3 regions of the Kosakonia sp. SMBL-WEM22 genome follow, and region 1 is predicted to be linked to each of the others. Evidence: predicted binding sites of a transcription regulator. Region 1 holds the regulator's gene; each other region holds the start of a gene.
The links. The regulator PurR, encoded in region 1, represses purine synthesis genes. The targets are predictions, from matches to a motif close to CANGCAAACGTTTGCNTG.

Region 1 (3,235 bases):
CAAATCGTTCCGAGGCAGCCGAGGGCGAAAATAGCGAGCCCAGTCAGCAGAATTGGCTTGCGACCATAGCGATCCGACAGCGGCCCCCACAGCAGCTGCGCCACCGCGAATCCGGCCAGGAAGAGGCTCAGCGAGGCGCTGATCACGGCGGGAGAGGTGTTTAAATCTTGCTGAATCGCGCTGAAAGCGGGCAGATACATGTCGGTGGCTAAAAAGCCCAGCACGCTTAACCCCCCGAGCCAGACTAAAAATCCTTTGCCAGGTTGCATTCTCTTTTCTCTTTAATTGCAGGTAATCAGGGTGGGGAAGTGTAAGGAGTGCTTTCCTGGTTGTGAAACGCTAATATTTGCATGTTGGTTTCAAAAATTTTGCAGGCAAAATATGTGGTCAGAATACTCTCTTGAAGTGGTGGATGCCGTAGCGCGTAATGGCAGCTTTAGCGGCGCAGCGCAGGAGCTGCACCGCGTGCCCTCAGCGGTGAGCTACACCGTGCGTCAGCTGGAGGAGTGGCTGGCGGTGCCGCTGTTTGTGCGCCGTCACCGCGACGTAGAATTAACCCCCGCCGGGGTCTGGTTTTTAAAGGAGGGGCGATCTGTTATCAAAAAAATGGTGATCACCCGCCAGCAGTGTCAGCAGATCGCCAATGGCTGGCGCGGGCAGTTGCCGATTGCTGTCGATAACATTGTGAAACCCGCCCGCACCCGGCAGATGATTGTCGATTTTTATCGCCACTTCAGTGATGTCGAGCTGGTGGTCTACCAGGAGGTGTTTAACGGCGTCTGGGATGCGCTCGCCGATGGCCGCGTTGAACTGGCGATTGGGGCCACGCAGGCGATCCCGGTCGGTGGCCGCTATGCCTTTCGTGATATGGGCACCCTGAGCTGGAAGTGTGTCGTCTCACGTCAGCATCCGCTGGCGCAGCTCAACGGTCCGTTAAGCGATGAGACGTTGCGCAACTGGCCATCGCTGATCCAGGAGGATACCTCCCGCTCGCTGCCAAAGCGTATTACCTGGCTGCTGGATAACCAGAAACGGGTGATGGTGCCAGACTGGGCCTCGTCGGAAGCGTGCCTGTCGGCGGGGCTTTGTGTAGGGATGGTGCCAGCCCATTTTGCCCGGCCACGGCTTGATAGCGGCGACTGGGTGGCGCTTGAGCTGGAAAACCCGTTTCCGGATGCCGCCTGCTGCCTGACATGGCAACAAAGCGAGGCGTCGCCTGCGCTGAACTGGCTACTGGATTATCTGGGCGACAGTGAAACGTTGAATAGAGAGTGGCTGCGGGAGCCGGAGTAAGGCTCCCGCGGGAAGGGATTAACGGCGGTAGTCGCGGAAGGGGCCATCGGCCACCGAGCGGCGCTCCACCAGGCGCGGATGCACTTCAATCGACTGCGACTGTTCGCGCTTGTTCACAATGCGATCGAGCAGCATGGTGAAGGCCGTTTCACCCAGCGAGTCTTTCGGCTGATGAATCGTCGTCAGCGCCGGGGTGAAGAAGCGTGAGTTGCGCACGTTGTCATAACCGATGACGGAGATATCCTGCGGCACGCGCAGCCCCATCTCATCGGCGGCGCAGAGCGCGCCCATCGCCATAATGTCGCCGCCGCAGAAGACCGCGGTCGGGCGCGAGGACTGGCCGAGGATCTGCTGCATGGCGCGGTAGCCGGATTCCGGCTCAAAGTCCCCCTGCACAATCCAGTGCTCGGGCACGTTGATCATCGCCTCGGTCATCGCCTTCATAAAACCGGCCAGACGACCTGCGCCAGTGTTGCGCTCCAGCGGGCCCGGGATCACGCCGATGTCGCGATGCCCGCGCTCAATCAGGTAACGGCCGGCCATATAGCCGCCTTCAAAAGCGTTATCAATCACCGAATCAGTGAAGTCTGCTTTCGATTCTCCCCAGTCCATCACCACCATGGGAATATGACGATACTCCTCCAGCATGGTGAGTACGGTTTCCGGGTACTCCGAGCACATCACCAGCAGGCCATCGACACGTTTTTGCGCCATCATCGACAGGTAAGCGCGCTGCTTCTCCTGGCTGTTCCACGCGTTGCCGAGGATCAGGGTGTAGCCCTTCTGGAAACACTTCTTCTCAACCGCTTCGATGATTTCGGCGAAGTAGGCCGCTTCACTGCTGGTCGCCAGCAGACCAATCGATTTGGTGTGATTCACTTTTAGGCTGCGGGCGACGGCGCTTGGCGAATAGTGCAGCTCTTTGATTGCCGCCCAGACGGCGTTGCGCGTCTCTTCGGCGACGAAACGGGTTTTGTTAATTACATGTGATACGGTTGTAGTGGAAACGTTTGCTCGTTTCGCGACATCTTTAATCGTTGCCATCAGATATTACTCCAGACCATATCGTAAGCTCCTGATAATTCGCAAGGTAAACGTTTGCCTTTAATCACCCTGAACTCATCAAAGTGAGTGCGGTACGCCGGGAAAACGACACTGGACGTCAGGAGGGGAGTCAATGGCCGGTACGCTAATAAATTTAGCGTCGAATTTTGGCTGATCTTGAGCAAAAGGGGAAGTATTAAAACGTTTATGCTGCCAAATCGCGCAAGATTTTTCAGAAAATTTGTGCAAAAATGCGCAGGCTCACTTTTTGTGGGGAAATTAAATGGAGAAAAATTGATGAGCACCGATCTTAAGTATTCACTCTTCACCACCGTCATCGTTCTGAGCCTGATTGTTTTCGGCGCGCTGACCGCTGCACTGCATTGATCTGATGCGAGGGAGAGCCCTCTCCCTCGATTCTTGCGCCACCATTGTTCCTCGTTGCGCAATTAACTTTTCTCCTCCCGCTCACTTCTGTTTTTTGTGACAGCTGTCATACTTTTGCCTTTTCGCGGCCTGGCTGAGGGTCGCATGTTCATTTCGGAGTCAAAAGATGAAAATAAATTTCCCCCTGCTTGCGCTGGCGATTGGCGCGTTTGGGATTGGGACCACCGAATTCTCCCCGATGGGATTACTGCCGGTGATTGCGCAGGGCGTTGGGGTTTCCATTCCAGCGGCGGGGATGCTGATCAGCGCCTACGCCATCGGCGTTATGGTGGGCGCGCCGCTGATGACGCTGTTACTTTCTCATCGTGGCCGTCGCAATGCGCTGATTTTCTTAATGGCGATTTTCACCGTCGGCAATGTGCTCTCCGCCATTGCGCCGGATTACGCCACCCTGATGATCGCCCGTATTATCACCAGCCTTAATCACGGCGCGTTCTTCGGGCTTGGCTCG
Region 2 (3,235 bases), 1.1 Mb from region 1:
GCCCGTTTCCAGCACCATCTTCGCCGAACCCATGACCGCCTGTGCGGCAAATTTATAGGCCTGCGCGCGCGGCATGCCGCCCAGCACGGCAGCATCGGCCATCGCTTCGATAAACATGAAGACATACGCCGGTGCCGAGCCGCTGACGCCAACTACCGGGTGGATCATCGCTTCGGAAACCACTTCCGCTTCGCCAAAGCAGCGGAAAATGGTCAGCACATCGGCGGTATCTTCAGAGGTCACCAGTGCATTCGGCGTAATAGAGGTCATCCCGGCGTTAACCAGTGCGGGGGTGTTTGGCATCACGCGGATAATTTTGCGATCGTGACCCAGCGCGCGCGCCAGCTGGTCGAGCGTGACACCGGCTGCAATGGAGACCACCAGCGTCTCTTTGTTGAGGCTGGAGGCGATATCGCTAAGGACTTTCACCATGATGTTCGGCTTCACGGCGCCAAAGACAATATCGGCGATCTGTGCCACTTCCTGCGCGCTCTGCGCGGCGTTGACGCCATACTCCTGTTGCAGGGCGGCGACCTTATCAGGCGTTGGCGTATAGACCCAAATCTGCCCCGGTTTCACCTCGCCGCTGGCGATCAGCCCGCCGACGATCGCTTTACCCATGTTACCGCAGCCGATAAAACCGATTTTCTTTTCCATCACGTCCCTCTCTGCTTGTTATTGCATGTGATTCATAGCTTAACGCGCTTTTCCGGCGAGGGCGAAAGGATCTCTGCTTTCCCCGGCGGGCAATTAAAGGGACAATGCGCCGAAACGAAAAGGAGTCACCATGGCGATATGGGTTGATGCGGACGCCTGTCCGAATGTGATTAAAGAGATTTTATTTCGCGCCGCGGAGCGGACACAGACGCCGTTAACGCTGGTCGCTAACCAGAACTTGCGCGTACCTCCATCCAGGGTGATCCGTTCGCTCAGGGTGCCGGCAGGCTTTGACGTCGCCGATAACGAAATCGTGCGTCTCTGCGCGGCGGATGATTTGGTGATCACCGCCGATATTCCGCTGGCGGCGGAGGTCATTGCAAAAGGGGCGGCAGCGCTCAACCCGCGCGGCGAACGCTATACGGAAGCGACGATTCGCGAGCGGCTGACCATGCGCGATTTCATGGATACATTGCGCGCCAGCGGCATCCAGACCGGCGGACCGGATTCCCTTTCGCAGCGCGATCGCCAGCAGTTCGCCGCGCAGCTCGATAAGTGGCTGCTCGATCGCCAGCGCCGCCAGACGCCGTAACCGGGCTTGTCAGTTTTTATCACCTCCAGTAAGGTTGCCGCTACAGGCGATGCCACAGAAACTTTACAGCCTCAATGGCTGCGCCAGAACGTTCTTATACGCAAAATTGAGAATGTGTAACGTTACTCTTACGCAGCGCGCGCCGTTGGTTTAGTGCTATCATCGCCATCTTATTGTTGTCCCCCAACCGGGGGCCTGGAGGAATAACCTGCTCATGACGCTACCCATCTTTCTCATCGGCGCACGCGGCTGCGGTAAAACTACTGTTGGCCGGGCGCTGGCGCTGTCACAGGGCTTCCAGTTTATCGATACCGATAGCTGGTTGCAGGAAGAGGCGCAGCAGACCGTTGCGCAAATCGTAGAGCAGGAGGGGTGGGCCGGTTTTCGCGCCCGCGAAACGGCGGCACTGGAAGCCGTGACCGAACCCGCTCTGGTCGTCGCCACCGGCGGCGGTATTATTCTCAGCGACTACAACCGCCGTTTCATGCGTGAGCACGGGCGCGTGGTTTACCTCTGTGCGCCGGTCGACGTGCTGGCAGGGCGGCTGGAAGCTTCTCCGCAAGAGGGGCTGCGTCCGACGTTAACCGGCAAGCCGATCAGCGAAGAGGTGAGCGACGTGCTCGCCACCCGCGATGCGCTCTATCGCGATGCGGCGCATTTTGTGGTCGATGCCGCGCAGCCGCCGCAGGCGGTAGTGGCAGAAATTGAAGCGGCTTTACGCCTGGCGCGCGCCAGTTAGCGAAACGTTTGACTATACTTATCTCTCTAACCGCAAAAGGAGAATAAGCTATGCCGACTAAACCGCCCTATCCGCGTGAAGCCCGTGTTGTAGCTGTTGAGAAGGGACCCAGCGACGCGACTGTCACCTGGTATGAACTGCGCGCGGATCATCCGAAGCCGGACTCATTGATCAGCGAGCACCCCACGGAGCAGGAAGCGCTGGATGCGAAAAAGCGTTATGAGGATCCCGATAAAAGTTAATCCGGCGATCCCGCCAGCATGATTTCCTGAACCTTTCAGAAAGTCGTTTGCATCACATTTTTTGACTGGCTTAATGCCAGTCACTGTTTATATTCATTGTTACTGGAATTTATTAGAACACAGGAGTGGCTCATTCTCTTTACACGGCGGCGGTGCTCCATCCTCCGTCGGTTGTTGTACAGAGAATCATAACTAGAAGCAGTTTTGAAAGGCGGAAAGCGAAGATGAGTGCGACGTTGGCGATCCTCACCATTGGTGTGGTGCCGGTAAAAGAGATCCTGCCGCTTCTGGCAGAGCATGTTTCAGAAGATCAAATCACCCATGTTAGCCTGCTGGGGAAGATGGACCCGGCACAAGTTCAGATTGATTATTGCGTCGATCCTGGCGAGACCGCTATCCCGACGCGCCTCAGTGATGACAGCCTCGGCCTGGTGTCGCGCGAGAAGGTGGAGCGCGATCTGCAAAGCGTGATCGAGGTGCTCGATAATCAGGGAACCTATGACGTCATCCTGTTGATGAGTACCGCAGATATCCGTGGCTTAAACGCGCGCAACGCCATCCTGATTGAACCGCAGCGCATTATTCCCCCGCTGGTCGCCTCGATTGTCGATGGTCACCAGGTCGGCGTGATTGTGCCGGTGCCTGAATTGATGGCGCCGCAGAAGAAGAAGTGGCAGGTGCTGGAAAAAGAGCCGCTGTATGAACTCTGCCACCCCTACCAGGCGAGCGAGACGGAGCTGATTGACGCCGGAAAAGCGCTGCTGGAGCGCGGTGCTGATGTGTTGATGCTCGACTGTCTTGGCTTCCATCAGCAGCATCGCGATCTGCTGCAAAAAGCGCTGGATGTCCCGGTTTTACTCTCCAATGTGCTGGTGGCGCGGCTGGCCTCGGAACTGCTGGTGTAGCCGCAGAACGGCGCAATTTCGCGTGACATCACTTAAGCCCGGCCTCTATAGTGGTTTTCCAGTCATTTCTCTATAAGGGCCTGTTTATGCTTCAAAGTAA
Region 3 (3,235 bases), 1.4 Mb from region 1:
GAAAAAGGGGCAGCTGATCGTTAACTACACGGTGGCGTAGCGCCTCACGTCATGCCTTTTACTGATATTTGCAGGTGTATATCATTAATTTCTAATTATCGGCGTTTTCGGCTGGTGGCCTGGAGATGGGCTGGTTAATCTGGAAACGATTTTTACGCATTTAATTAACAAAAGAGTACAACTATGCAAGATGCAGCAATCCGCGTAGCCATCGCGGGCGCTGGCGGTCGAATGGGCCGACAGTTGATTCAGGCGGCACTGGCCACGAAGGGCGTCGCCCTCGGCGCGGCGCTGGAGCGGGAAGGTTCATCTCTGCTGGGAAGCGATGCGGGCGAACTGGCTGGCGGGGGTAAAAGCGGTGTCACGGTGCAGAGTAGCCTTGAGGCGGTAAAAGAGGATTTCGATGTCTTTATCGATTTCACCCGCCCGGAAGGGACGCTTCACCATCTCGCCTTTTGCCGTCAGCACCATAAAGCCATGGTCATCGGGACTACCGGCTTTGACGACGCGGGCAAGCAGGCCATCAGCGATGCGGCGCAGGATATTGCCGTCGTCTTTGCCGCCAACTTTAGCGTCGGCGTGAACGTTATGCTTAAGCTGCTGGAGAAAGCAGCAAAGGTGATGGGCGACTACACCGACATTGAAATTATCGAAGCGCACCACCGTTATAAAGTGGATGCCCCGTCAGGTACGGCGCTGGCAATGGGTGAAGCAATCGCCGGCTCACTGAATAAAGAGTTAAAAGAGTGTGCAGTTTATTCGCGTGAAGGCCATACCGGCGAGCGTGTCCCTGGGACCATTGGCTTTGCTACCGTACGCGCCGGGGATATCGTCGGCGAACATACGGCGATATTCGCCGATATGGGCGAACGTGTTGAGATTACGCATAAAGCGTCAAGCCGCATGACCTTCGCTAATGGCGCGGTACGCTCCGCTTCATGGCTTAAAAGCAAAGAAAAGGGTCTTTTTGATATGCGTGATGTCCTCGATCTCAACACTTTGTAAGCATTTTTACCCTTCGTGATGTGGTTGTTGCAGTCATAATTGCTTGATTGCAAAGGGCAATAATTTATTGCCCTTTTATTTTGCCATTTATGAGCTACTTCTTGCCTCAATGCTAAGAATTTAGGTGTTTTATTACTGTTTTTTGTTTATAAAATGTAAATTTTGACCATCTGGTCTGGTTTTATGCCTTCGTCACTCTTCGGATACAATTTTCTTACCGCGCAAGCGTTTTCCCCGCTCTGCTTATCTTCTTTTTTTATCTCTTAAACCCTGTAAAGCCGGGCAGTGGCGTAAAAGAGAAAGAAAAATAGGCGTCATAAGTTGACTTTTACCCGACATCTCTCCAGAATGCCGCCGTTTGCCAAAAATCCACGGCCAGCAAATTTGCATTGATTCATCATCCTGATATGAATTAATATGCAAATAAAGTGAGTGAATATTCTCTGGAGGGTGTTTTGATTAAGTCAGCGCTATTGGTTCTGGAAGACGGAACCCAGTTTTACGGTCGGGCCATAGGGGCAACGGGCACGGCGGTTGGGGAAGTCGTTTTCAATACTTCAATGACCGGTTATCAAGAAATCCTCACTGATCCTTCCTATTCTCGCCAAATCGTCACTCTTACTTATCCTCATATCGGCAATGTCGGCACTAACGCCGCTGACGAAGAGTCCTCTCAGGTGCATGCGCAGGGTCTGGTCATTCGCGACCTGCCGCTGATTGCCAGCAACTACCGCAGCACTGAAGATCTCTCCTCCTACCTGAAACGCCATAACATCGTGGCGATTGCCGATATCGATACCCGCAAGCTGACCCGCCTGCTGCGCGAAAAAGGTGCGCAGAACGGCTGCATCATCACGGGCGAAAATCTCGACGAGACCGTGGCACTGGAGAAAGCGAAAGCCTTCCCGGGGCTGAACGGAATGGATCTGGCGAAAGAGGTGACGACTCAGGAGAGCTACAGCTGGACGCAAGGCAGCTGGACGCTAGCGGGCGAGCTGCCGGAGGCGAAACAAGAGAGCGAACTGCCTTACCACGTAGTGGCCTATGATTACGGCGCGAAACGCAACATCCTGCGTATGCTGGTGGATCGCGGCTGCCGCCTGACGGTAGTTCCGGCACAAACCCCGGCCGCAGAGGTGCTGAAAATGAATCCGGACGGCATCTTCCTCTCTAACGGCCCCGGCGACCCGGCACCGTGCGACTACGCCATCGACGCAATTAAAGCCTTCCTCGAGACCGACATTCCGGTGTTCGGCATCTGCCTCGGCCATCAGTTGCTGGCGCTGGCAAGCGGGGCGAAAACCGTGAAGATGAAGTTTGGTCACCACGGCGGCAACCACCCGGTAAAAGATATCGACAACAATACGGTGATGATCACCGCGCAAAACCACGGTTTTGCTGTTGATGAGGCGTCGATGCCTGCCACCCTGCGCGTGACGCACAAATCGCTGTTCGACGGTACGCTGCAGGGCATTCACCGCACTGATAAGCCGGCCTTCAGCTTCCAGGGCCACCCGGAAGCCAGTCCTGGCTCGCACGACGCCGCGCCGCTGTTTGACCACTTTATTGAATTGATTGAGCAGTATCGTCATACCGCCAAATAATCAGGAGAAAAAGAGCCATGCCAAAACGTACAGACCTAAAAAGCATCCTGATCCTTGGCGCTGGCCCGATTGTTATCGGCCAGGCGTGTGAATTCGACTACTCCGGCGCGCAGGCGTGTAAAGCACTGCGCGAAGAGGGTTACCGCGTTATCCTGGTGAACTCCAACCCGGCAACCATCATGACCGACCCGGAAATGGCGGACGCCACCTATATCGAGCCGATCCACTGGGAAGTGGTGCGCAAAATCATCGAAAAAGAGCGCCCGGATGCGGTGCTGCCGACGATGGGCGGCCAGACCGCGCTCAACTGCGCGCTGGAGCTTGAGCGCCAGGGCGTGCTGGAAGAGTTCGGCGTGACGATGATTGGTGCTACCGCAGATGCGATTGATAAAGCGGAAGATCGCCGCCGTTTCGATATCGCGATGAAGAAAATCGGTCTTGATACCGCACGTTCCGGCATTGCGCACACCATGGATGAAGCGCTGGCCGTAGCGGCCGATGTCGGCTACCCGTGCATTATCCGTCCCTCCTTTACCATGGGCGGCACCGGCGGCGGCATCGCCTATAACCGCGAAGAGTTTGAAGAGATTTGCGCCCGCGGCCTCGATCTCTCTCCGACCAAAGAG

Region 2: the regulator PurR is predicted to act here: its motif matches at 1,430-1,447, upstream of aroL (shikimate kinase AroL).
Region 3: the regulator PurR is predicted to act here: its motif matches at 1,224-1,241, upstream of carA (glutamine-hydrolyzing carbamoyl-phosphate synthase small subunit).

What each region holds. Positions count from the first base shown of each region.
Region 1 covers NZ_CP051488.1:2,210,009-2,213,243, forward strand. The annotation lists gene punC (purine nucleoside transporter PunC) at 1-269, opposite strand, end outside; gene punR (DNA-binding transcriptional activator PunR) at 382-1,293, shown strand; gene purR (HTH-type transcriptional repressor PurR) at 1,312-2,337, opposite strand; gene HF650_RS10485 (YnhF family membrane protein) at 2,635-2,724, shown strand; gene HF650_RS10490 (MFS transporter) at 2,891-3,235, shown strand, end outside.
Region 2 covers NZ_CP051488.1:1,128,025-1,131,259, forward strand. The annotation lists gene proC (pyrroline-5-carboxylate reductase) at 1-657, opposite strand, end outside; gene HF650_RS05340 (YaiI/YqxD family protein) at 788-1,249, shown strand; gene aroL (shikimate kinase AroL) at 1,464-1,988, shown strand; gene yaiA (protein YaiA) at 2,039-2,230, shown strand; gene HF650_RS05355 (AroM family protein) at 2,455-3,135, shown strand; gene ppnP (pyrimidine/purine nucleoside phosphorylase) at 3,222-3,235, shown strand, end outside.
Region 3 covers NZ_CP051488.1:822,909-826,143, forward strand. The annotation lists gene HF650_RS03980 (alanyl-tRNA editing protein) at 1-40, shown strand, start outside; gene dapB (4-hydroxy-tetrahydrodipicolinate reductase) at 184-1,005, shown strand; gene carA (glutamine-hydrolyzing carbamoyl-phosphate synthase small subunit) at 1,461-2,609, shown strand; gene carB (carbamoyl-phosphate synthase large subunit) at 2,627-3,235, shown strand, end outside.